Regions from separate parts of the Mesorhizobium sp. BHbdii genome, predicted to be linked through region 3. Evidence: riboswitches for the same ligand, from Rfam matches in the RefSeq annotation. Region 3 holds a riboswitch; each other region holds the start of a gene.
The links. A riboswitch is a leader RNA that binds a small molecule or an ion and turns the genes downstream of it on or off. The one in region 3 is predicted to bind thiamine pyrophosphate.
Positions count from the first base shown of each region.

Region 1: linked by a shared signal. The riboswitch ahead of thiC (phosphomethylpyrimidine synthase ThiC) and the one ahead of ACWTU8_RS03000 (YkoF family thiamine/hydroxymethylpyrimidine-binding protein) in region 3 are both predicted to bind thiamine pyrophosphate.
Region 2: linked by a shared signal. The riboswitch ahead of thiB (thiamine ABC transporter substrate binding subunit) and the one ahead of ACWTU8_RS03000 (YkoF family thiamine/hydroxymethylpyrimidine-binding protein) in region 3 are both predicted to bind thiamine pyrophosphate.

Region 1 is NZ_JBSPKX010000013.1:37,970-45,715, reverse strand. Features, by position in the region: gene ACWTU8_RS30265 (hypothetical protein) at 1-325, shown strand, start outside; partial or broken gene ACWTU8_RS30260 (FAD-dependent oxidoreductase) at 381-1,067, opposite strand; gene thiC (phosphomethylpyrimidine synthase ThiC) at 1,070-2,911, opposite strand; TPP riboswitch at 3,022-3,133, opposite strand; gene ACWTU8_RS30250 (beta-ketoacyl-ACP synthase III) at 3,675-4,658, opposite strand; gene ACWTU8_RS30245 (adenosylmethionine--8-amino-7-oxononanoate transaminase) at 4,655-5,920, opposite strand; gene bioD (dethiobiotin synthase) at 5,917-6,555, opposite strand; gene ACWTU8_RS30235 (8-amino-7-oxononanoate synthase) at 6,552-7,712, opposite strand; gene bioB (biotin synthase BioB) at 7,709-7,746, opposite strand, start outside.
Region 2 is NZ_JBSPKX010000005.1:277,055-284,800, reverse strand. Features, by position in the region: gene ACWTU8_RS24905 (ABC-F family ATP-binding cassette domain-containing protein) at 1-541, opposite strand, end outside; gene ACWTU8_RS24900 (thiamine diphosphokinase) at 543-1,187, opposite strand; TPP riboswitch at 1,290-1,404, shown strand; gene thiB (thiamine ABC transporter substrate binding subunit) at 1,448-2,461, shown strand; gene thiP (thiamine/thiamine pyrophosphate ABC transporter permease) at 2,587-4,209, shown strand; gene thiQ (thiamine ABC transporter ATP-binding protein) at 4,206-4,976, shown strand; gene ACWTU8_RS24880 (M48 family metalloprotease) at 5,274-6,701, shown strand; gene ACWTU8_RS24875 (RNA polymerase factor sigma-32) at 6,705-7,568, opposite strand.
Region 3 is NZ_JBSPKX010000001.1:630,484-638,229, reverse strand. Features, by position in the region: gene ACWTU8_RS03020 (Lrp/AsnC family transcriptional regulator) at 1-37, shown strand, start outside; gene ACWTU8_RS03015 (NAD-dependent succinate-semialdehyde dehydrogenase) at 168-1,661, shown strand; gene ACWTU8_RS03010 (aminotransferase) at 1,697-3,076, shown strand; gene ACWTU8_RS03005 (alcohol dehydrogenase family protein) at 3,085-4,194, shown strand; gene ACWTU8_RS03000 (YkoF family thiamine/hydroxymethylpyrimidine-binding protein) at 4,204-4,812, opposite strand; TPP riboswitch at 4,803-4,915, opposite strand; gene ACWTU8_RS02995 (aspartate aminotransferase family protein) at 5,112-6,488, opposite strand; gene ACWTU8_RS02990 (hypothetical protein) at 6,628-6,750, shown strand; gene ACWTU8_RS02985 (NAD(P)/FAD-dependent oxidoreductase) at 6,753-7,746, shown strand, end outside.

The DNA of each region.
Region 1 (7,746 bases), on a different contig from region 3:
ATTGGTCATAGAGGGCGCCGGCTGGCGCAGCCTGGAGTCCGGCTTTGCCTTCGAGCCGGTGTTCCGAGTCAGCATTCCCGCCTCCGACGGCACAGCATTCAATCTCGAAAAGGACATGTTCGAGTATCTGGCCGCGCGATACGGTTTGACACCCTCGGACTTCGGACGCGAGTTCACGGTCGAAGGTGAAAGATTCCGGGTCACCGGCATTGATCCTCGACGGCCGAAATATCCCATCTCCGCCGAGCGGATACCCGATCGGCGGGGTTTCAAATTTACCGCCGAAAACGTCGCTATGCTGCTGAAATCACCGACCACGCCATGACGTTCATTAAATGTTCCCAAACTTGGCCAAAATCGCAGCTTCGGGCCGGTTAGGCCATGAAGCAGTTTCCCGAGCGCGGCACGACATAGACCGGAATACGCGGATGGAGCAGGCGTACCGGTCGGGAAAGCGAGATCTCGGATGTTCTGAGAACCAGCACCTCGCCGCGCACGCCGCGCAGGCCGGGGAGCGAGCGTGCGGCGGCCATGCCCTTGCAATCGAGGATGCGGTCGAAGTGCGCGCCGGGCGGGGCGCCGGGTTGCCCAAAGACAAAGTCGACACCGAGCAGGGTAAGCTTCGCGTGCAGCCCCTGCAGCGCGCGGCGCGGGTCGAGATGGGTTTCCTCCTCGAAGAAGAGGCCTGCCTGGAAACGCCCGCCAAGGTCCGGCTCCAGTACTCCGATCTCGTCGACGGAAAGCTGCCGATGGCCCCGCGTGCGCGCGGCGAAGCGCCGCAACTCGGCCATATCGCGAGACGGCGCGACAACCAACGTTCCGTTGAAGCAAACGCTGCCCGGAAGTGCAGCCTCCCACCACTCCGCGGCGGGCAGGCCCAGCCGGATCACGTCTTCCTCGGCGCTCTCCCGCTCGCAATAGGGCGCGAGCATGCCGCCGGCGAGCCAAGACGCGCCACCGCCGATGGCGGGCTGTCGCTCGACGACAGTGACATCGGCGCCGCAACTGGCGAGTTCATGGGCGACGGCGAGACCGGCCACGCCCGCGCCTTTGACAAGCACGTGCATCGTCAGCCTTCCTGGACGCCGTCCAAGCGATGGAGTTCGCTATCCACGACCGGCACGTAGAGGTCGCCGCGGTCGCGGAACTTCTCCGCCATCGCGGCCATGCCCTCCTTCTGCGCCTCTGCCCGTATGTCGTGAGAGATGCGCATCGAGCAGAATTTCGGGCCGCACATGGAGCAGAAATGCGCAACCTTGTGCGCCTCCTTGGGCAGGGTCTCGTCGTGCATCGACCGCGCCGTCTCGGGATCGAGGGAGAGATTGAACTGGTCCTCCCAGCGGAATTCGAAACGCGCGCGCGAAAGCGCATCGTCGCGCACCTTCGCCGCGGGGTGGCCCTTGGCGAGGTCCGCCGCGTGGGCCGCGATCTTGTAGGTGATCACGCCCGTCTTGACGTCGTCGCGGTCGGGCAGGCCCAGATGCTCCTTGGGCGTCACGTAGCAGAGCATCGCCGTGCCGAACCAGCCGATCATCGCCGCCCCGATGGCCGAGGTGATGTGATCGTAGCCAGGCGCGATGTCGGTCGTCAGTGGTCCGAGCGTATAGAACGGCGCCTCGCCGCAGACCGCAAGCTGCTTGTCCATGTTCTCCTTGATCTTGTGCATGGGAACATGGCCGGGACCTTCGATCATCACCTGGCAGTCCTTCGCCCAGGCGATCCTGGTCAGTTCGCCAAGCGTCTCAAGCTCTGCGAACTGGGCGGCATCGTTGGCGTCTGCGATCGATCCGGGGCGCAGCCCATCGCCCAGCGAGAACGACACGTCATAGGCGCGACAGATGTCGCAGATTTCCTCGAAATGTTCGTAGAGGAAGCTTTCCCGGTGGTGTGCCAGGCACCACTTGGCCATGATCGAACCACCCCGGCTGACAATGCCGGTCACACGGTCCACGGTCAGAGGGATGTAGGCTAGCCGCACGCCGGCGTGGATGGTGAAATAGTCGACGCCCTGCTCGGCCTGCTCGACAAGTGTGTCGCGGAAGACCTCCCACGAGAGCTCCTCGGCGATGCCGCCCACCTTCTCCAGCGCCTGGTAGAGCGACACGGTGCCGATCGGCACCGGCGAATTGCGGATGATCCATTCGCGAATGTTGTGGATGTTGCGGCCGGTGGAAAGATCCATCACCGTATCGGCGCCCCAGCGGGTGGCCCACACCATCTTCTCCACCTCTTCGGCCATCGAAGAAGTCACCGCCGAGTTGCCGATATTGGCGTTGATCTTCGTCAGGAAATTGCGGCCGATTATCATCGGCTTCGATTTCGGGTGGTTGATGTTGGCCGGGAGGATGGCGCGGCCGCGCGCGATCTCGTCGCGCACGAACTCAGGCGTCACGTAATCGGGGATCACGGCGCCGAAACTCTCGCCATCGCGGGCGAGCTTCGTTTTCAGTTCCTCCCGGCCGAGATTCTCGCGGATGGCAACGAATTCCATCTCCGGCGTGATGATGCCCGCACGCGCATAGGCAAGCTGGGTGACCGCCTTGCCGCCCCTGGCCTTCAGCGGCCCGTTGAGCTCGGGAAACTGCGGCGTGAGCCGGTCGCCGGTGGCAAAGCCGTTGTCTTCCGCCTTGACGCTGCGTCCGTCGTAGCGCACCACGTCGCCGCGTGCCTCGATCCATCCCTCGCGCAGACGCGGCAGCCCCTTTTCGATGTTGATCGACGCGTCTGGGTCGGTGTAGCGACCGGAGGAATCGTAGACCGTGACCGGAGGCTCGCCGGCGCTCGGGTGCACGGCGATCTCGCGCATCGGCACGCGGATTTCAGGATGAATGGTACCGGGCCTGTACACCTTGCACGAGGCGGGCAGGGGACCAGTGGTGACCTGAGGTTTGGGGTCGTTCCGGGTATCCATGGTGAGCCTCCCTGCTCAGTGCAACGGAGACCCAGTCCACGCGGTGAGGAGGAAGTGAAGCTTCGCTTGCTGTCGGGTCATTGCCCGAATGCCGAAGCCGGGTGGCCGACCCGCGAAACCTCGCACCGTCCCTACGCCAGTATGAACTGGATCAGGTTCAACGGGTCACTGCGCACGATAGCAGTATCTCAGCCCCTTGCCGGGACTCCCCTGGTGAGGCACTCAAACTGAAGGAAGCGCGGCCGTCCTGTCAACTGCCGTTGAGCCAGAAGCACGCGAAGGCAACTTCAGACCAGGCGGGCCATTGCAACGAGAATTGGCGGGAATACGGGTCCCCGCAACAGATTGGTCCAGAAACAAGCGCAGCTGTTGATAACATTGAAAAGCAAGAAAAAGCGCCTCGACCAGCGCCGCCCCGAGACAGCCCGACCCTGCAGGCCCAACGCCACCACCAAGTGCCTCGCCAATAGGCCTCGCGCCGGCCGCCGTCAAAAGCAGTCTCGCCGAAGCGGCTTGATGCGTGAATCGAGGGCCCGGAGTGATGACCTGCGAACGCAACCCGACATCTGAGCCTCGATCCACATCGGGCGCTTTTGCAAGGATATCGCAGCAATGCGGCCAACGAGCGAAAGGATTAGCAAGTTGGCATCGGTCAGGACCTGTTATTTTGATCGCGCAACGTACCGCTCCCAAGGCCTACATGCCCGGCAGCGAGCACAGTCCTCCTGCCGGGCACCCGAGCGACCACATGCCGATTGCCGAGTTAGAAACCGACCACCAGCGCTCCGCCGGTGAGCCCGGCCCCGGCAGCCACCAGCAGAAGGTTCTCGCCAGGTTCAATTGATCTGGCACGATGGGCGACCGACAGCGACAGCGGGATCGTCGCGGCCGACGAATTGCCATACTCTGCGATCGTCTTGACGATGCGCTCGTCGGCGATGCCGAGTGCCTTTCCGACGGGGTCAAAAATACGGGCATTGGCCTGGTGCGGCACGAAGCGGGTGACGTCGTCGGCAGAGAGGCCGGCCGCCGCCAGCGCCTCTTCAGAACAGCGCCTCATCATGTCGACCGCCTTGACGAACACTTGGCGTCCGTCGGCGATGGTCATTCGTGTGTCACCGATGTCGATCTCTTCCGAGAAGGGACGGCTGCTGCCGCCGGCCGGGATCCGGATCAGGCCATAGCCTCCGCCGTCGGCGCTCAGGGACGCCCCGAGAATGCCGTGGGCCCGATCGCTGGACGGTACGAGCACCACCGCGCCTGCGGCATCGGCGAACAGCACCGCGCTTGCACGCTCGGCCGGGTTGATCCTACGGCTCAATATGTTGGCGGCAATCACGACGGCCGGTCGGTTGTGCAGGCGCACATACCCCTCGGCGAAGGTCAGCGCATAGATGAAGCCGCCGCAAGCGCCGGCGAGATCGACCGCGCCCGAGTTTTCGCAGCCGAGCCGGTGCGCCACCAGCGGCGCGCTCGGCGGCAGCAGATGGTCCGGCGTCGAAGTCGCAAGAAGGAGCAGGCCAAAGTCCTTGCGATCGATGCCGGCATCGTCCAGCGCCATCGCACCCGCTTTGGCCGCGAGGCCCGAAAGCGTGTCGCCGGGCTCCGCCCAGAAGCGCGAGCGGATGCCGGTGCGCTGCTCGATCCAGCCGGCATCCAGTCCGAGGCTTTGCTCGATCTCGGCATTCTCGACCTTTCGGCCCGGGACATGATGGCCAAACCCGACTAGGCGCGCCGTACGGTTCATTGGCCGTTGCCCGCCAGGTCGGCCGCTTCGTCGATCGCGTCGTAGAGGCGGTCGAGCTCGTCCGACGTCACGCAATAAGGCGGCATGACATAGATGACATTGCCGAGCGGCCTCACCAGCAATCCACGCTCGAGGAACAAGGCACGCAGCGTTGGGCCGATTTCGGCGAGATAGCCGGCACCCTCGACGCACAGGGCCAGCGCGGCGATGGTGCCTATGGCGCGCACATTCTCGAATCGCGGATCGTCGCGGAATCGCGCCAAGTTCTCGTCCTGCATCCGCGCCAGGGCGGCGAGCCGCTCCAGCACCGGTTCTTCCTGCCAGATGCCGACATTGGCGAGTGCGGCCGCGCAGGCGATCGGATTGGCCGTGTAGGAACTCGAATGGAAGAAGGTTTTTGTCCGGTCCCTCAAATAGTGCGCCTCAAAAATCGCATCGGTGGCAAGCGTCGCCGCGAGCGGCACCGCGCCGCCCGTCAGCCCCTTGGAGGTGCACAATATGTCCGGCGCGATTGCAGCCTGCTCGCAGGCAAACAGCGTGCCGGTGCGGCCCCAGCCGGTCATCACCTCGTCGGCGATGAACAGCGTTCCGGAACGCTCGGCGATCCCCTTCAGTTCGGCCAGCACTCGTGCCGGATAGATCAGCATGCCGCCGGCGCCCAGCACCAGTGGTTCGACAATCAAAGCGGCGGCGCTGCGATCGCGTGTCACGGCTTCAAATGCATCGAGGGTTTTCTGCTCCCGGCCCACGGCCGGAAAGGGGATGGTGTCGACCTCGAACAGCAGCGGCTCATAGGCGGCGTTGAAGACGCCGCGCGCCCCGACACTCATCGCCCCGATCGTGTCGCCGTGATAGCCGTGCTCCATCACGACGATGCGCGAGCGTAGCGTGCCGATGTTGCGGAAATACCCGAGAGCCATTTTCAGCGCGACCTCGACGCTGGTCGAACCGCTGTCTGAATAAAACACCCGGTCGAGGCCGGCCGGCGCCATCCCGACCAGGGCCGAGGCCAGTTGCTCGGCCGGCTCATGGGTGAGACCGGCGAAGATCAGCTGGTCGAGCGTCTCGGTGGCGTCGCGGATCGCCGCCATGATTTTCGGGTGGCGGTGGCCATGGGTGATCACCCACCAGGACGAGATCGCATCGAGGATGCGCTTGCCCTCGCGCGTCTCGAGCCAGGCGCCCTCGGTGCGCGCGATCGTCGTCGGCGGCGGTTCGATGGCGTGCTGGGTAAACGGGTGCCAGACGGCGGAGCGGCTCATGCGCAGACCTCATCGAACGCGGCCTTGTCGAAATGGGTGCTCATCGCCCGCCGCAGCGTTTCAGGCGTCAGCGGATCGAGCGGGGGCAGCCGGCCGAGCACGCGTACCTCGCCCATCGAAGCAATCGTGCATTCGGTGTCGGGCATCGCTTCGCCGATGAAGGCGACGCCGAGCACACGGATGTCGCGCCGGCGCAGCGCCTCGATCGACAGGAGCGTGTGGTTGATGGTGCCGAGCGCCGTGCGCGCGCACAGCACGACGGGAGCGCGCCAGTGGGTAAAGACATCGATGAACAGGGTCCTGCGGGTGAGCGGCACCATCAGACCGCCGGCGCCCTCGACAATCAGGGGTCCCGCGACTTCCGGCAGGGCGAGACGGTCGGGGTCGATTTCGGTTGCCTCGAGCTCGGCGGCGCGATGCGGCGACAGCGGCTTCAGCAGGCGCCAGGCCTCTGGAAGGATCCGCTCGTCGGGCAATTCGGCGAGGCGCGCGACCGTCTGACTGTCGGTCTCGCCGTCGAGCCCCGCCTGGATTGGTTTCCAGTAGCTGCCGCCCAAAAGGCCGGCGAGACCGGCGGCAAGCACGGTCTTGCCGATGCCGGTGTCGGTGCCGGTGATGACGAAGGTTCTACTCATCGTGTGATGCGCTGCAGTTCGGCCAGCGCCTCGACCAGATTGGCGATGTCGGCCGTTTCGATATTGAGCGTCAGCGAGATTCTGAGCCGCGCGGTGCCCTCCGGCACGGTCGGCGGCCGGATACCACGCACGTCGAAGCCGCGACCCTGCAGGGCCGCGGCAAACGCCATGACGCGATGATTGTCGCCGACAGGAAAGGGCAGGATCTGCGAGCCGCTCGGCGCAACACCGCAGCGCAGCTCGATCGCTTCGCCGGCAAAGGCGACATGTTCGGCCAGCCGTTTTCTGCGCTCGGGTTCGTCGCGAAGGATATCGAGCGCTTCCGCTGCCGCGACCGCCATCAACGGCGAGGGGGCGGTGGCATAGATAAAGGGGCGGCAGCGGTTGACGAGATAGTCGCGGAGCACCGTCGGTCCGGTCACCAAAGCGCCGGAGCCACCCAGCGCCTTGCCGCAGGTGTGGAGCGAAACGACATTGTCGCGGCCCTCGAAATCATGGCCGAGGCCGCGCCCGTTCGGGCCATACACGCCTGTCGCGTGGGCCTCGTCGACGAAGAGAAACGCGTCATGGCGATCGGCCACCGCGATCAGGTCGGTCAGCGGCGCCTTGTCGCCATCCATGGAATAAAGGCTTTCGACCACGATCCAGGGGCGGCCAGTGCCGCCGGTCGCGCGCCAGGCATGGATGGCGTCGTTTACCGCGTCGGCATCGTTGTGCGCGACCAACCTTACCTCGGCGCGGCCGGCCCGGGCGCCCTCATGCGCGCTGGCATGGACGAGTTCGTCGAGCACGATCAGGTCGCCCTTTTGCGGCAGGGTGGTCAGCACCGCGGTATTGGCGACATAACCGCTCCCGAAATACAGCGCCCGCTCGGCGCCGAAGAAGTGGGCGGCCTTCGCCTCGAGCGCCTCGTGCTCAGGCGTGTTGCCGCGCAGCAGCCGCGAACCGGTCGCCCCGACGTGCGTGCCGGCGGCGATCGCCATCGCCACCGCATCCGCCAGCCGTTTCGAGCGGGCGAGCCCAAGATAGTCGTTCGAGGCAAAATCGATCCCCTCGGGCCCGGTCAGATGGCGCAACCGATGCCTGCGGGTGAGCCCGGCAAGGCTCGCCGCATAGCGGTCGAGCGGCCGCTCGCCGATCGTGCCATAACCGGTCATTGGGCTTCGCGTTCCGTGGGCTTGATGCCAAGGC
Region 2 (7,746 bases), on a different contig from region 3:
GCTCGAGGAAACGGCGGTCGTGCGAGATGACGATCAGCGCCGAAGAGGTGCGGCCAAGCTCCTCCTCCAGCCACTCGATGACCGACAGGTCGAGATGGTTGGTCGGCTCATCAAGGAGGAGAATGTCGGGCTCCGGCGCCATGACGCGGGCAAGGGCAGCACGGCGCGCCTCGCCGCCGGAGAGATCGTTCGGCCGCTCGTCGCCGGACAGGCCGAGATGCTCCATCAGATAGGTGGCGCGGTAGGGATCGTCGGCGGGTCCGAGCCCCGCCTCGACGTAGGCGCGGACGCTGGCGAAATCATCCATGTCGGGCATTTGCGGCAGGTAGCGCACTGTCGCCGAAGGCTGGCGGAACACCTCGCCGTCCTGCGGCTCGATCAATCCCGCAGCGATCTTGAGCAACGTCGACTTGCCCGAGCCGTTGCGGCCGACCAAAGCGATCTTGTCGCCCGCCGACGCCGTCAGTTCCGCTCCGTCGAGCAGCGGCGTGCCACCGAAGGTCAGTTTTATCCCGTCGAGATTGAGAAGTGGCGGCGCCATGTCAGCTTTCGGTAAGGGGGAATGGGTGGGCGAGCAACAGCGCGCGGCCGCTGCCCAGCGCGATTTCAAGCCGGCCCTTGACCTCATTGGAAATGGTCAGCGACGAGCCGAACGCCATCTCGATATGGTTCAGCGGCCATTTGGCGCCGGTCACGCTCAGGCCGGAAAGGTCGGAAAAGCCGAGAATCGAAAACAGCGTGCCATCGGCGTAGTCGAAGCCGACCTTTCCGCGAAGCAAGGGGATGCCTTCCTGTGCGCCGCTGGTCAAAAGCACCTCCGTCCCTGCCTCGGCCAGTCGGACGCTGAGCGCCAGGTGCAAGAAGGCGTGGTCGGTCCGCTTGCCACCGAACGCGCCGGCAAGCACGAGGCTGGTCGCGCCGCGTTCGAGCGCGGCGGCGATAGCCAGTTCGCCGTCGGTCTTGTCCTTTTCTGCCGGAAACACCTGGCGGGGCACGGCGGCCAGCTCGTCCGGCAAATCCGCCGGCACCGAATCGAAGTCGCCGACCCAGAGTTCCGGCGTCAGGCTCAGCGTCCGGGCATGGCTCATGCCGGCGTCGGCGGCGATGACACGCGTGCCAGCGACCTGGCGGTCGAGCAGCGGCGTGCGGATAAGATCGCCGCCAAGCAGGATGGTGAATTTGCTCATATGCGTGGCCCTTACCAGCCCTGCTTGCGAAACGGAAGGCCGCGTTCCGGATGCCCGGCAAACTTCCGCTTGCGCCACACCTGGGCCGGGCCTATGTGTCGAAACGCTCTAACGGGGTGCTGGACGCGATCTTCGCGGACCAGCTGAGAGGCAACCATGCCAACCCGCTGAACCTGATCCGGTTTGTACCGGCGGAGGGATTAGACGTTTCGGACAGCCCGACGCCTCAATTCCTTTCAACGTGAACGAAGGAGGCGCCGATGCGCACGTTTTTATACACTCTTGTTTCGGCAATGCTGCTTGCGGCGGCCCTTCTCGCCGGCATCGGGCCGGCATCCGCGCAGGAAAAACTCACCGTCTATACCTATGAGAGCTTCACCGCCGACTGGGGTCCAGGCCCCGCGGTGAAGAAGGCCTTCGAGGCCGAATGCGGCTGTACTCTCGAATTCGTCGCGGTCGCCGACGGCGTCGCCCTGCTCAACCGCGTCAAGCTGGAAGGCGCCGCAACCAAGGCCGACATCGTGCTCGGCCTCGACACCAATCTGACGGCCGAAGCCAAGGCCACCGGCCTGTTTTCGCCGCATGGCGTCGTCATCGACGTCAATGTGCCGGGTGGCTGGAGCGACAATATTTTCGTGCCGTTCGACTATGGCTATTTCGCCGTCGTCTACGACACCGAAAAGCTAAAGACCCCGCCGAAGAGCCTGAAGGAATTGGTCGACGGCAATGCCGATGAGAAGATCGTTATCCAGGATCCGCGCACCTCGACGCCCGGTCTCGGCCTGCTGTTGTGGGTGAGGTCGGTCTATGGCGACAAGGCGCCGGAAGCCTGGGCCAAGCTTAAGGCAAAGGTGCTCACCGTGACGCCGGGCTGGAGCGAGGCCTATGGCCTGTTCACCAAGGGTGAGGCGCCGATGGTGCTGTCCTATACCACGTCGCCGGCCTATCACATGGTCGCCGAAAACACCGAACGCTATCAGGCGGCGTCCTTCGAGGAGGGCGAGTATCTGCAGATCGAGGTTGCCGGCATAACCACCACGGGTGCGAAGAACCCGTTGGCGAAACAGTTCTTGACTTTCATGACCGGGCCGAAATTCCAGGATGTCATCCCCGAGACCAACTGGATGTTTCCTGCCGGCAAAACTGACAAGCCGCTCAATCCGGCCTTCGACAAGCTCGTCAAGCCGACCAAGACTTTGCTGTTCAGCCCCGAAGAGGTCGCCGCCAACCGCAAGGCCTGGGTCGACGAATGGCTGTCGGTGATGAGCAAGTAGCTTGTGATTGAAAGATGATCACCTTACGGTGCCCCCCTCTGTCCTGCAGGACAGAGGGGCGTGGGCGGGAACTCGGCCTCAGCCATATTTTCTGCTTCGACGATCGTTGAACCAGGCAGGGCGGCATGCATACCGGATATCCTGCCGATCCCCGCGTCACCGCCGGCACCATCGCGCTTGCCGCTGTTGCGCTGCTGATCGGCGGAGCGTTCGCCGGGCTCATCCTTGAAGCTACGCGCAACCCGACCGGCGCCGCGTCGACTTTCGATTCCTACCTCTTCCGTGTCGCCCGTTTCACGCTGTGGCAGGCTTTGCTGTCGACACTGCTTTCCGTGGTGCCGGCGCTGTTCGTTGCGCGGGCGCTGTCGCGGCATCCGCGCTTCTTTGGTCGTGCCTTGATCCTGCAGCTCTTCGCCGTGCCGCTTGCGCTGCCGGCCATCGTCGCCGCACTCGGCATTCTGGCTCTCTATGGCCGTGCCGGCTATTTCGCCGGCGTGCTCACCGCGATTGGCGGTCAGGGCTGGCCGGGCATATACGGCCTGTCCGGCATCCTCGTAGCCCATGTCTTCTTCAATCTGCCGCTGGCGACGCGGCTGTTCCTCGAGGCGCTGGCGACGGTGCCGGCCGACCAGTGGCGGCTGGCGAGCCAGCTCGGCATGGGCGCCAGACCCGCATTCCGGTTGATCGAATGGCCGACGCTGCGTGCGGCACTGCCAGGGGTCGCCGGGCTTGTCTTCATGCTCTGCATCACATCCTTTACCATCGTGCTCACGCTGGGCGGTGGGCCGGGCGCGACGACACTGGAGGTCGCCATCTATCAGGCGCTGCGTTTCGATTTCGATCCTGCCCGCGCGGTCACGCTGACACTGCTGCAGATCGCGCTGACCTTCATCGTGGTGCTTGCATTGATGCGGCTTGGCGCCAACACCGTCGGCGACGCCAACCTGCCGGTGGCACCGCGCCGGTATCTTTCGGCTGGTACGGCCGAGACCGTGCTGAACGCAGCATTGATCGTTCTGGCATTGCTGTTCGTCGCCGGGCCGATGGCGGCCACGGTGACGTCAGGCCTTGGGGCCGATCTCGGCCGGCTGGCGGCCGAGCGCGCGGTGCGGCAGGCAACGCTGACCAGCGCCGTGCTCGCCTTGCTGGCGGCGCTGCTTTCAGTGGCGCTGTCGCTGTCGCTCGTCATGGCACGACGGGCGCTGGCCTTGAGGCGTCGCGTCGACGCCAAGACGCTGCTCGAATACGCCACCGATACCGGCGCCGGCTTCGTCCTCGTCGTGCCGCCCATCGTAATCGGCGCCGGCTGGTTCCTTCTCCTGCGTACTTTCAGCGATGTCTTTGCCATCGCCCCTGTCATGGTCGTCGCCGTCAACGCGGTGATGGCGATGCCGTTTGCCATCCGCGCCATTCGCCCCGGCTATGATGCGGCGAGCGAACGCCACGAACGGCTCTGTTTACTGCTTGGCATTTCGGGCTGGGACCGGTTCCGGCTGGTCGACTGGCCGTCGCTGCGGCGGCCGCTCGCCACCGGTTTCGCGTTCGCGATGGCTTTGTCGCTCGGCGATCTCGGCGTCATTGCCCTGTTCGGCAGCGACTCCCTGCAGACGCTGCCTTATCTCTTGCTGTCGCGCATGGGCAGCTACCGCACTATGGACGCGGCAGGCCTGGCATTGCTGCTCGGCCTGGTCTGTCTCGCGCTTGTCCTGGCCGCGGACTGGCTGGGACGGGGGGGAGAAAAATCATGACGCTCAACAGTGAAAGCGGTACGGCTGTGCGGCTGGAAAAGGTCTCGTTCAGCTATGGCGAAGCGCCGTTTTTATTCGATGTCGAGTTCGCCGCCTCGAAGATCACCGCCATCATGGGGTCGAGCGGTTCGGGAAAATCGACACTGCTCAATCTGGTGGCCGGCTTCGAGAGGCCGCGATCGGGCCGCGTGCTGATCGGCGGCGCCGATTTCGGCGCCAAACCGCCTTCGGCGCGGCCGGTGTCGATGGTGTTCCAGGAAAACAATCTCTTTGCCCATCTTTCGGTCGAACGAAATGTCGGCCTTGGCCGCTCGCCGTCGCTCAGGCTGACCGAGGCCGACCACGCTGCGGTCGCCGCGGCGCTCAAGCGCGTCGGCCTTGCCGGCAAGCAACAGCGCCTGCCGCGCGAACTCTCCGGTGGCGAGCGGCAACGCGTCGCGCTCGCCCGCGTCCTGGTGCGCGACCGGCCGGTGCTCTTGCTCGACGAACCGTTCGCCTCGCTCGGACCGGCCTTGCGCGACGACATGCTCGATCTGGTAGCCGACGTTCATGCAGAGCGGCGCATGACGGTGCTGTTCGTCACGCATCAGCCGGAGGACGCCCACCGTATCGGCAAGGACATGGTGTTCCTGGACAATGCCACAGTTGCCGCAACCGGGACTGTCGCCGATTTTTTCACCAAGGCTGGACCGGAAGCCTTCCGGCACTATATCGGTGCAGGTCCGTTTGGCGCGGGATCACGAGATGTTGCCCGGAAGCGGACATAATTTACGGCCAAACCGGCTTCAGGCGATGTGGTGCTTGCTTGCCATGGTCAAAGTAGTGTGGCTAGGTCCTCCGATACTGGTCCGGCATAGGTTGTGATTTGCCACTTCGGTGTCATGCGTGCTCGTGGGCGCGAAGGACGCTGTGGCAGTTGATTGTGCGTATGATCCTTTCTGAAAATCGATGCCCGATTTTCAGGGCCATGTGCTGAGACCCGAAAGGAAGCTGTTCTGCCGACCGGCACCGACAGAGTGAGAAGGAAACCACTGGCGCGCTTCCTCGCGCTGGCCGGCTTTGCCATGGCGCTGGCAAGCTGCCAGATGTTCACGCCTCCGGACGTGCAGGAATCCGGCTTCCAGCCTTCCAACAAACCGATCACGGTCGACAATGTCGCAGCCAACAGCAAGCTCGCCGAAATGGCGAAGGCGCAGCACCCGCGCATCCTCGCCACCTATGGCGGCGAGTATTCCGATCCCAAGCTCGAACGTATGGTCGCCAAGGTCGTCGGCAGCCTGACCGTGGTGTCCGCCAACCCGACCCAGACCTACCGCATCACCATCCTCAATTCGCCCAACGTCAATGCTTTCGCGCTGCCGGGCGGCTATCTCTACATCACGCGCGGCCTGTTGGCGCTGGCCAACGATTCGGCCGAGCTCGCCGCGGTCATCGCGCATGAGATGGGCCACGTCACTGCAAACCACGGCTTGCAGCGCCAGCAGCTCGAGGCTGAGGAGGGGTTTGCAACCAAGGTCGTCTCGGATGTGCTCGGCGACAGCCCGACCGCCAAGGCGGCACTGATCCGTGGCAAGCTGCGGCTTGCCCAGTTCTCGCGCAATCAGGAGCTTGAGGCTGACGGCATCGGCATCAAGTCGATCGGCGAGGCGGGCTTCGATCCCTTTGCCGCCGGCCGCTTCCTGCAGTCCATGTCGGCCTACACCGATTTCCGCTCTATCAGCGGCGCCACCGACGCCAGCCTCGACTTCCTGGCGACGCATCCCAACACGCCGCAACGCATCGATCTGGCGCAGCGTCATGCCCGCCAGTTCGGTGCGCCCGGCGTCGGCACGCGCGACCGCGACGCCTTCCTCGCCGGTATAGACGGCCTGCTCTACGGCGACACACCGGAAGAGGGCTATGTGCGTGGCGAAACCTTCCTGCATCCAGGGCTCGGCGTGTCGTTCTCGGTGCCCGATGGCTTCATCATCGACAACTCGGCCGCGGCGGTGACGGCAACCGGGCCAGGCGACATAGCGATCCGCTTCGACGGCGTTTCGATCGACAAGAGCCGCTCGCTGACCGACTACATCCGCAGCGGCTGGGTGGCCGGTCTCGACGAAAGCAGCGTGCGCCAGGAAACGATCAATGGCAACGAGGCGGCGACGGCGCATGCCAGCGCCGAGGGCTGGCAGTTCGACATCGCCGTGATCCGCGCCGGCGGTCAGGTCTACCGGCTGTTGACCGCGGCACCTTCCGCCAGCACCTCGCTGGATGCCTTGGCGCGCTCGGTCAGCGGCTCCTTCCGTATCTTGAGCGCAACCGAGAAAGCGGCGCTGAAGCCGCTGCATATCCGCGTTGTCACGGTGCGGCCCGGACAGACCATGGGGTCGCTCGCCGCGCAGATGGTCGGCGTCGATCGCAAGCTGGACCTGTTCAGGGTGCTCAACGCGATGTCGCCCGGTGCAGCAGTGTCCGCCGGCGACAAGGTCAAGATCATCACCGACAAATAAGATTCAGGCGGCTGTCGCCAGAAACTCGGGGTTTTGCTTCACCAGCGCTATCTTGAGCTTTTCCATGGCGCGTGCCTCGATTTGGCGGACGCGCTCCTTGGAGATGCCGAGCGCCTCGCCGAGGGCTTCGAGCGTCGCGCCCTCGTCGCTCAGCCGGCGCTCCTCGATGATCCTGAGCTCGCGGGCATTGAGCGCGCCGAGCGCCGTTTTCAGCCAGACAGAGCGGCGTTCGACATCGATCGTGTCGCTTACGACCTCGTCCGGCAAAGGATCGTCAGAAACCAGGAAATCCATTCGCTCGGTGGCGCCCGCATCGTCGGCGAGCGGCTGGTTGAGCGAGCTATCCGGTGCCGAAAGGCGGGAGTCCATCATCGCCACGTCGGCCTCCGAGACGCCGAGCGCCACCGACACCTCGCGGTAGAGCGAAGTATTCGAGATCGGCTCGGCGCCGTTCGCCAAGCGGGCGCGCAGGCGCCGCAAATTGAAGAACAGCGCCTTTTGCGCCGAACTGGTGCCGCCACGCACGATCGACCAGTTGCGCAGGATATAGTCCTGCATCGAGGCGCGGATCCACCACGTCGCATAGGTCGAAAACCGCACCTCGCGCTCCGGTTCGAAACGGGCCGCTGCCTCCAGCAGGCCGACATGGCCTTCCTGGACCAGGTCGCCGAGCGGCAGACCGTAGTGGCGGAATTTCGAGGCCATGGAAATGACCAGCCGCATATGCGCCATGGCGATTTGGTGCAGCGCCTGCTGGTCGTTGTCTTGCTTCCAGCGCAGCGCGAGAAGATGCTCCTCGTCGCGCTCGAGATAGGGGGCTTTCATCGCCGCGCGGACCATGGTTCGCCCTGCCATATCTTCCATCATGCCACGCTCCCTGTTCCGGGCGTTGCGGTGCGATCGCTCGACCCTGAGCTGGCATCGTGGTTGAATTGGCGACGCCGCGCCCTACAACAGCCAAGAACGTGCCACGCGGGTGAATGGTTCCGCGGCTGATGGCGCGTGGATTGCACTGGCGAAAGCTCGTTGCGGCGGTCGCTGCGCG
Region 3 (7,746 bases):
GGCCTTGCCGGTAGCGGATTTGTTGCCGGCGTCCTGACCCTAGAGAGATCGTCTGCCCGAGCGATGCAATAGAGACAATCTCTCTACGGACGGGCGCCCAGACAGCCTCTCTGTCTGCTGCACGCGGATAGTCTTCCCATATCACTCCGAACCGGGAGACCTCGAACATGTCCGCGCATTTTGCCCGCCCACAACGCCACGAAGCGCTTGACCGTCTAGCCGATCGCCGCCTGCTGCGCGAACTCGCCTATGTCGACGGCCACTGGACTGCGAGTGAAGCCGCCGAGAGCTTCGAGGTGACCGATCCTGCCACAGGCACCGCCGTTGCCTGGGTTGCCGCGCTCGATAGCAGGCAGACGAGCAAGGCGATCGACGCGGCCTCCCGCGCCTTTCCCGCCTGGCGCGCGGCTCTCCCACAGGAACGCGCGAGAATTCTGCGAAAATGGTTCGATCTGATCATCGCTGCCAAGGATGATCTGGCGCTGTTGATGACGCTCGAACAGGGCAAGCCGCTTAGGGAAGCGCTTGGCGAGATCGACTACGCCGCCTCCTTCGTCGAGTGGTATGCCGAGGAGGCAAAACGCCTCAACGCCGAAAGCGTCACCAGCCACTTGCCAAACGCCGAGATGATGGTGCGGCGCGAGCCGCTCGGCGTCGTCGGCGTTGTCACCCCGTGGAATTTTCCCGCGGCCATGCTGACCCGCAAGGCGGCGGCCGCCCTTGCCGCCGGCTGCTCCATCGTCGCGCACCCTTCGTCGGAAACGCCGCTGTCGGCACTGGCGCTTGCCGAGCTCGGCGAACGCGCCGGCCTGCCGGCAGGCGTCTTCAACGTTCTCACCGGCAAGGCTTCGACCATCGTTGGGCGGATGTGCGAAGACGCTCGCGTCCGGGCCATAAGCTTCACGGGCTCGACGGAGATCGGCAGGCTGATCGCCGCGCAAAGTGCGCCGACGATGAAGCGGCTGGTGATGGAGCTTGGCGGCCACGCGCCGCTGATCGTCTTCGCCGACGCCGATCTCGACAAGGCTGTGACCATAGCCGTCGATGCGAAATTCGCCACTTCCGGCCAGGATTGCCTCGCCGCCAACCGCATCTATGTCCAGCGCCCGATCTACGATCGTTTCTGCGCCGCCTTCGCCAGGCGCATCGAGACGCTGCGGACCGGCAATGGCCTGGCTGATGACACCGACATCGGGCCCTTGATGCATGAGCGCGGGGTCAAGAAGGTCGAGGAGCAGGTCGCCGATGCGCTCGCCCATGGCGCACGCTGCCTCACCGGCGGCAAACGCGATTCTGCAGGACCGCTGTTCTACCGCCCGACCCTGCTCGCCGATGTCACCGACGACGCGCTGATCATGCGCGAGGAAACTTTTGGTCCGGTGGCCGCGGTGACGCCCTTCGACAGCGAGGATGAGGTCATCGCCCGCGCCAACGCCACCGAATACGGGCTCGTCGCCTATGTCGTCACCGAGAACGGCGGCCGCCAATTGCGCATGGGCCGCGCGCTCGACTATGGCATGGTCGCCATCAACCGCGTGAAGATCACGGGCGCGCCGATTCCCTTCGGCGGCGTCAAACAGTCCGGCATCGGCCGCGAGGGCTCGCACCACGGGCTCGAAGCCTTTACCGATCTCAAATATCTCTGCCTGGACGTCGCGTAAGCCGCGCCCGACACTTTTCCTCAGGAGTAAAAAAGATGCTCGACCAGTCCAACGAACTCGCCGCCTGGGACCGCGACCACTTCTTCCATCCCTCGACCCATATGGGTACCCACGCGCGCGGCGAGAGCCCGACCCGCGTGATCGCCGGCGGCGAAGGCGTCACCATCTGGGACAATAATGGCCGCAAGAGCATCGATGCCTTCGCCGGCCTCTATTGCGTCAATGTCGGCTATGGCCGGCAGAAGATCGCCGACGCCATCGCCGCGCAAGCCAAGAACCTCGCCTATTACCACGCCTATGTCGGCCACGGCACCGAGGCGTCGATCACGCTGTCCAAGATGATCATCGACCGCGCCCCGCAAGGCATGTCGAGGGTCTATTTCGGCCTCTCCGGTTCCGACGCCAACGAAACCAACATCAAGCTGATCTGGTACTACAACAACGTGCTCGGCAGGCCGGAGAAGAAGAAGATCATCTCGCGCTGGCGCGGCTATCACGGCTCCGGCGTCATGACCGGATCGCTGACTGGGCTCGACCTGTTCCACAACGCCTTCGACCTGCCGCGTGCGCCGATCCTGCACACCGAGGCGCCCTATTATTTCCGCCGTACCGACCGCTCGCTGAGCGAGGAGCAGTTTTCCCAATACTGCGCCGACAAGCTCGAAGAGATGATCCTGGCTGAAGGCCCGGACACGGTTGCCGCCTTCATCGGCGAGCCGATCCTCGGCACCGGCGGCATTGTGCCGCCGCCCGCCCTCTATTGGGAAAAGATCCAGGCGGTGCTGAAGAAATACGACGTGCTGCTGGTCGCCGACGAAGTGGTCACCGGCTTCGGCCGGCTGGGCACCATGTTCGGCTCCGACCATTACGGCATCAAGCCCGACCTGATCACCATCGCCAAGGGCCTGACCTCGGCCTATGCGCCGCTGTCGGGCGTCATCGTCTCGGACAAGGTCTGGCAGGTGCTGGTGCAGGGTTCCGACAAGCTCGGCTCGCTCGGCCATGGCTGGACCTATTCAGCGCATCCGATCTGCGTTGCCGCCGGTGTCGCCAACCTCGAACTGATCGACGAGATGGACCTGGTGACCAACGCCGCCGAGACAGGCGCCTATTTCCGTGCCGAACTGGCGAAAGCCGTCGGCGGCCACAAAAACGTCGGCGAGGTGCGCGGCGACGGCATGCTGGCGGCAATCGAGTTCGTCGCCGACAGAAATGATCGCGTGTTCTTCGATGCATCGCAAAAGATCGGGCCGCAGGTCGCAACCGCCCTCGCCGCAAGCGGTGTCATCGGCCGCGCCATGCCGCAGGGCGACATTCTCGGCTTTGCGCCGCCGCTCTGCCTCACCCGCGAAGAGGCCGACATCATCGTCTCGAAGACGGCCGATGCGGTGAAAAGCGTGTTTGCAAACATCTGAAGATCGACATGGACGCCATGACCAAAACCCTCCCCGCCACCATGGCCGCCGTGCAGCTGACCGGTCACGGCGGGCCGGAAAAGCTCGTCTACCGCACCGACGTGAAAGTGCCCTCGCCCGCCCCAGGTGAAGTGCTGGTCAAGGTCACCGCTTGCGGCATGAACAACACCGATGTCTGGGTGCGTCAGGGCGCCTATGGCACGGAGGAAGATGCTGCCGCGGTATCGACTTGGCGCCGCCAAGGCAACACGCTGACTTTCCCGCGCATCCAGGGCACAGACACGGTCGGCCACATCGTCGCCCTCGGCGATGGCGTCTCGCCGGACCGTATCGGCGAGCGGGTGATGGTCGATTTCTCGATCTACAACCGCGACGACGATTCCCTCGCCGACATCGACTACATGGGCCACGGCCGTGACGGCGGCTATGCCGAATACCAGGCTGTGCCAGCCGAGAACGCCCATGTCGTCGATACCGAAATGACCGATGTCGAACTTGCCACCTTCTGCTGCGCCTATCTCACGGGCGAACAGATGCTGGAACGTGCCGCACTAAGAGCTGGCGAGCGTGTGCTGGTCACTGGCGCTTCTGGCGGCGTCGGCTCCGGCATCGTGCAGCTGGCGCGGGCGCGCGGCGCCATCCCCTATGCCGTCGTCGGCAAGGGCAAGGAACAGGCGGTGCTCGACATCGGGGCCGAAGCGGTGATCACTCGTGGCATCGCCGACCTGCCCGCCGCCGTGAACGCAGCGACCGAGGGCCGGCCGATCGACGTGGTTGCTGACCTGGTCGGCGGCGCCATGTTCAACGACCTCTTGCGCATCCTCAGGCCCGAAGGTCGCTACACGACGGCCGGCGCGATTGCCGGCCCGGTCGTGCAGCTCGATCTGCGCACTATGTATCTCAAGCAGTTGCAGCTGCACGGGTCCAGTCAGGGCACACGACACGATTTCCGCCGTATCGTGCGCTACATCGAGGACAAGAAGATCCGACCGCTGGTCGGCGGCGTCTACAAGCTCTCCGATTTCCACCGCGCCCAGGCGGATTTCATTGCCAAGGATTTCGTCGGCAAGCTGGTGGTCGTTCCGGATGCCGTCTCGGATCTCGCTGCAACCTGTTGACAGCCAAGGCTAACGAGGGCTCGGGCTGTTCGCCGACACGGTAAGGTCGAGCGCGACATGGCCTTGCGGCGCGCCGAAGCGAAGGAAAGCTTCCGACACCGTCGCGAACACCGGTCCAGCGTCGCCCCTCAGCTTCGTGCAGAAATTCTTCGACCTGTCAAAGACCCCCGAGGCCTTGAGGAAGTCGATGCAGCCGTAGATCTCGTCCATGTGGTGGCCCTCGCCGAGCGGATAGAGCGAGAACTGCGCGGCGACCTCTTGTCCGAGTTTTTTCGCACCGTCGACATGCGCCCGCGCCGCGCCGATGCGCTCGGCCAGGGACGGCTCGTGGCTGCTGCCGGAAAGCGGTGTGCAGATCGGATCGTCAGGCTCGCCAGGGCAGCCACGCGACACCGTTGCCGACAACACGCAATGCACGCCACTTGCCGCCGCCGATGCGAAGAGATCGCGCATGGCCGGGAAAAGCTGTTCGGGCGGGCCGACGATCAGCGTCGAGATGTCGTCGGTCTCGATGCGGAAATTCGGTCGATAGGGATCCATCGCCGAAAGTGCCCTAAGGATGACGCCGACGAAATCGTCGCACATCGGATACAGGGAAATCTGTGCACCTGAAAACATGGTCGCCTCGCTCCGCTGGCATTACCCAGATCAGCTTGAGGGACCGAAGGCTTGACGCCCACCATCTCAGCCCCGGCAATACGGAGCGCCCCTGTCGATATGAGCGACGTAGCACCCGCGCAAAGGATGTTCAAGTATGGGTCTAGGGCAATCGCTCCAAGGCAATCGCTTCAGAGCAATTGCCAAGCTTGGCGGCGCCGGCGAAGCTGCCGATCCCCCGCTTGCGGGGGAGATCGGATCCCGCTTTGGCTTTCGCCAGCCACCAACGCCCGTTCAGCCTCTCCCTTCGGATGACCTGATCAGCTCTGTGATCCGACCTGCTTGACCGCGGCTTCGAGCGATCTTTCAAACGCGTCGACCACCTGATCGACCTGGGGTTCGGTGATGATCAGCGGCGGGCAGAAGGCCAGCGCGTCGCCCATGTTGCGCGAGATCACGCCGTTCTGCTGCATGAAACCGTTGACGAGCCCGCCCAGCGCGCCGGCCGTCTCCCACGGCGTCTTGTCCGCCTTGTCGCCGACCAGTTCGACCGCCGCGATCAGGCCGACGCCGCGCACTTCGCCGACAAGCGGGTGCGAAGCGAACTTGCGCAGGCACTTCTGCATATGCGCGCCGACCGTGCGCGCATTGCCGACGAGATCGCGTTCCTCGATCAGCTTCAGGTTCTCCAACGCGACCGCGGCCGCTACGGGATGGCCGCCGCCGGTGAAGCCGTGGCCGAAGGTGCCGATCCGATTGCTTTCGTCGGCAATCGGCTCGAAAACTTTTTCGTTGATCAGCAGGGCCGAGATCGGCAGGTAGGATGAAGAGATCTGTTTCGACAGCACCATGATGTCGGGCCTGATACCGAAGGTCTGCGAGCCGAACATTTCGCCGGTTCGACCAAAGCCGCAGATGACTTCGTCGGCAACGAGCAGGATGTCGTATTTCGACAGCACCGCCTGGATCTTCTCCCAGTAGCCGGCCGGCGGAACGATGACGCCGCCGGCGCCCATGATCGGTTCGCCGAAGAAGGCGGCGATGGTTTCCGGGCCCTCGGCCAGGATCAGCTTTTCCAAGTCGTCGGCAAGCCGGCTCGAAAACTGCTCTTCGCTCTCGCCTGGCAGCGCTTCGCGCCAATGGTGCGGCGTCGACGTGTGCAGCACATTGGCGATCGGCAGGTCGAAGGAAATGTGGTTGTTGGGCAGGCCGGTCAGGCTTGCCGCGGCAATGGTGACGCCGTGATAGCCGCGATTGCGGCTGATGATCTTCTTGCGTGCCGGCTGGCCGAGGGCATTGGACCGGTACCAGATCATCTTCATGGCCGTATCATTGGCCTCGGAGCCGGAATTGGTGAAATACGCCTTGCTCATCGACACTGGCGCCATCTGCACAAGCTTCTCGGCGAGATCGATCAGCGGCGAATGCGATTTGGAACCGAAGTCGTGATAGTAAGGCAGCTTGGACATCTGGCGCACCGCCGCGTCGACCAGCCGCTTCTCCGAGAAGCCGACCGCGACACTCCAAAGCCCGGCCATCGCCTCGATGTAGCGGTTGCCGGCCAGATCCTCGACATAGATGCCGTCGCCCTTCTCGATGACGAGCGGCCCTGCCTCCTCATGCTTGCGGGCATTGGTGTAGGCGTGCATGTGGTAGCTGACGTCGCGGGCTTCGGGAGAATTCGGTCGTGCGTCCATGATGGTTCCTGTCCTGCATGCCGGACTGGGTCCTGCCGCCGTTCGGCGCGCATCGCCTCTTGGATTATGCTGTTTGATGCATCTGTTTCTCGTAAGGGTGTCAAGCCCTTTCGAAAGCGCTGGCGGATGGACGGAAGACATGCAGAATTTCAGCTTCGAGGCCGCAGAACGCGAGAACCTGCACGAAGCCGTCTGTGCGCATCGCCGGGTCGTTATCGTTGAACGGCTCTCCAGGCACAACAACAGGGCTGAGGTGGCCTGATCGTGGACCATGTCGACTGCATCGTTGCCGGCGCCGGGGTCGTCGGCCTCGCGATCGCGCGCGAGATGGCGCAGCGCGGCATGGACACCCTGATCCTCGAAGCCGAGAACGCCATCGGCACCGGGATTAGCTCGCGCAATTCCGAGGTTATCCATGCCGGCATCTACTATCCGGCCGGATCGCTGAAGGCCCGGCTCTGCGTGGCAGGCCGGGAAAAGCTCTACCGTTATTGCCAGGAGCGGGCGGTGCCGCATGCGCGCTGCGGCAAGCTCGTCGTCGCCACGAATGCCGGACAGGAGCCGGTGCTCGCTTCCATCCTGGCCAACGCCTCTGCTTGCGGCGCGGGCAACCTGACGCCCTTAACCGCCGCCGAGGCGCGCAGGCTGGAGCCGAAGCTGCGATGCACGGCGGCCCTTTTGTCTCCCGCAACCGGCATCATCGACAGCCACGCGCTGATGCTGGCGCTGCTGGGCGACGCCGAGAAGCACGGGGCGACACTCAGCCTCAACACCCGCATCGTCGCCGGCCGCATCGAGAGTGGGCGCATCGTGCTCGACACGGTCGACAGCACCAGCGGCGGCTTTGAAATCGCCACCGCGCGCTTCATCAACGCCGCCGGGCTTGGCGCCACGGCACTTGCCGGCTCGCTTGACGGGCTCGACCGGCAATTCGTGCCAGAACTACGCTACGCCAAGGGCAATTATTTTTCGGTCGCCGGCCGGGCGCCGTTCTCGCGACTGGTCTATCCCATACCCGAACCCGGCGGGCTCGGCGTGCATCTGACGCTCGACCTCGACGGCGTCGCCCGCTTCGGGCCTGACGTCGAATGGACGGATCAACTCGACTATCGCGTCGATCCAGCGCGTGGCGAGCGCTTTTACGACGAGGTCCGCAAATACTGGCCGGACCTCGCCGATGGCAGCCTGCAGCCGGCCTATAGCGGCATCCGGCCGAAGCTCTCCGGTCCCGGCGAAGCCAATGCCGACTTCGTCATCC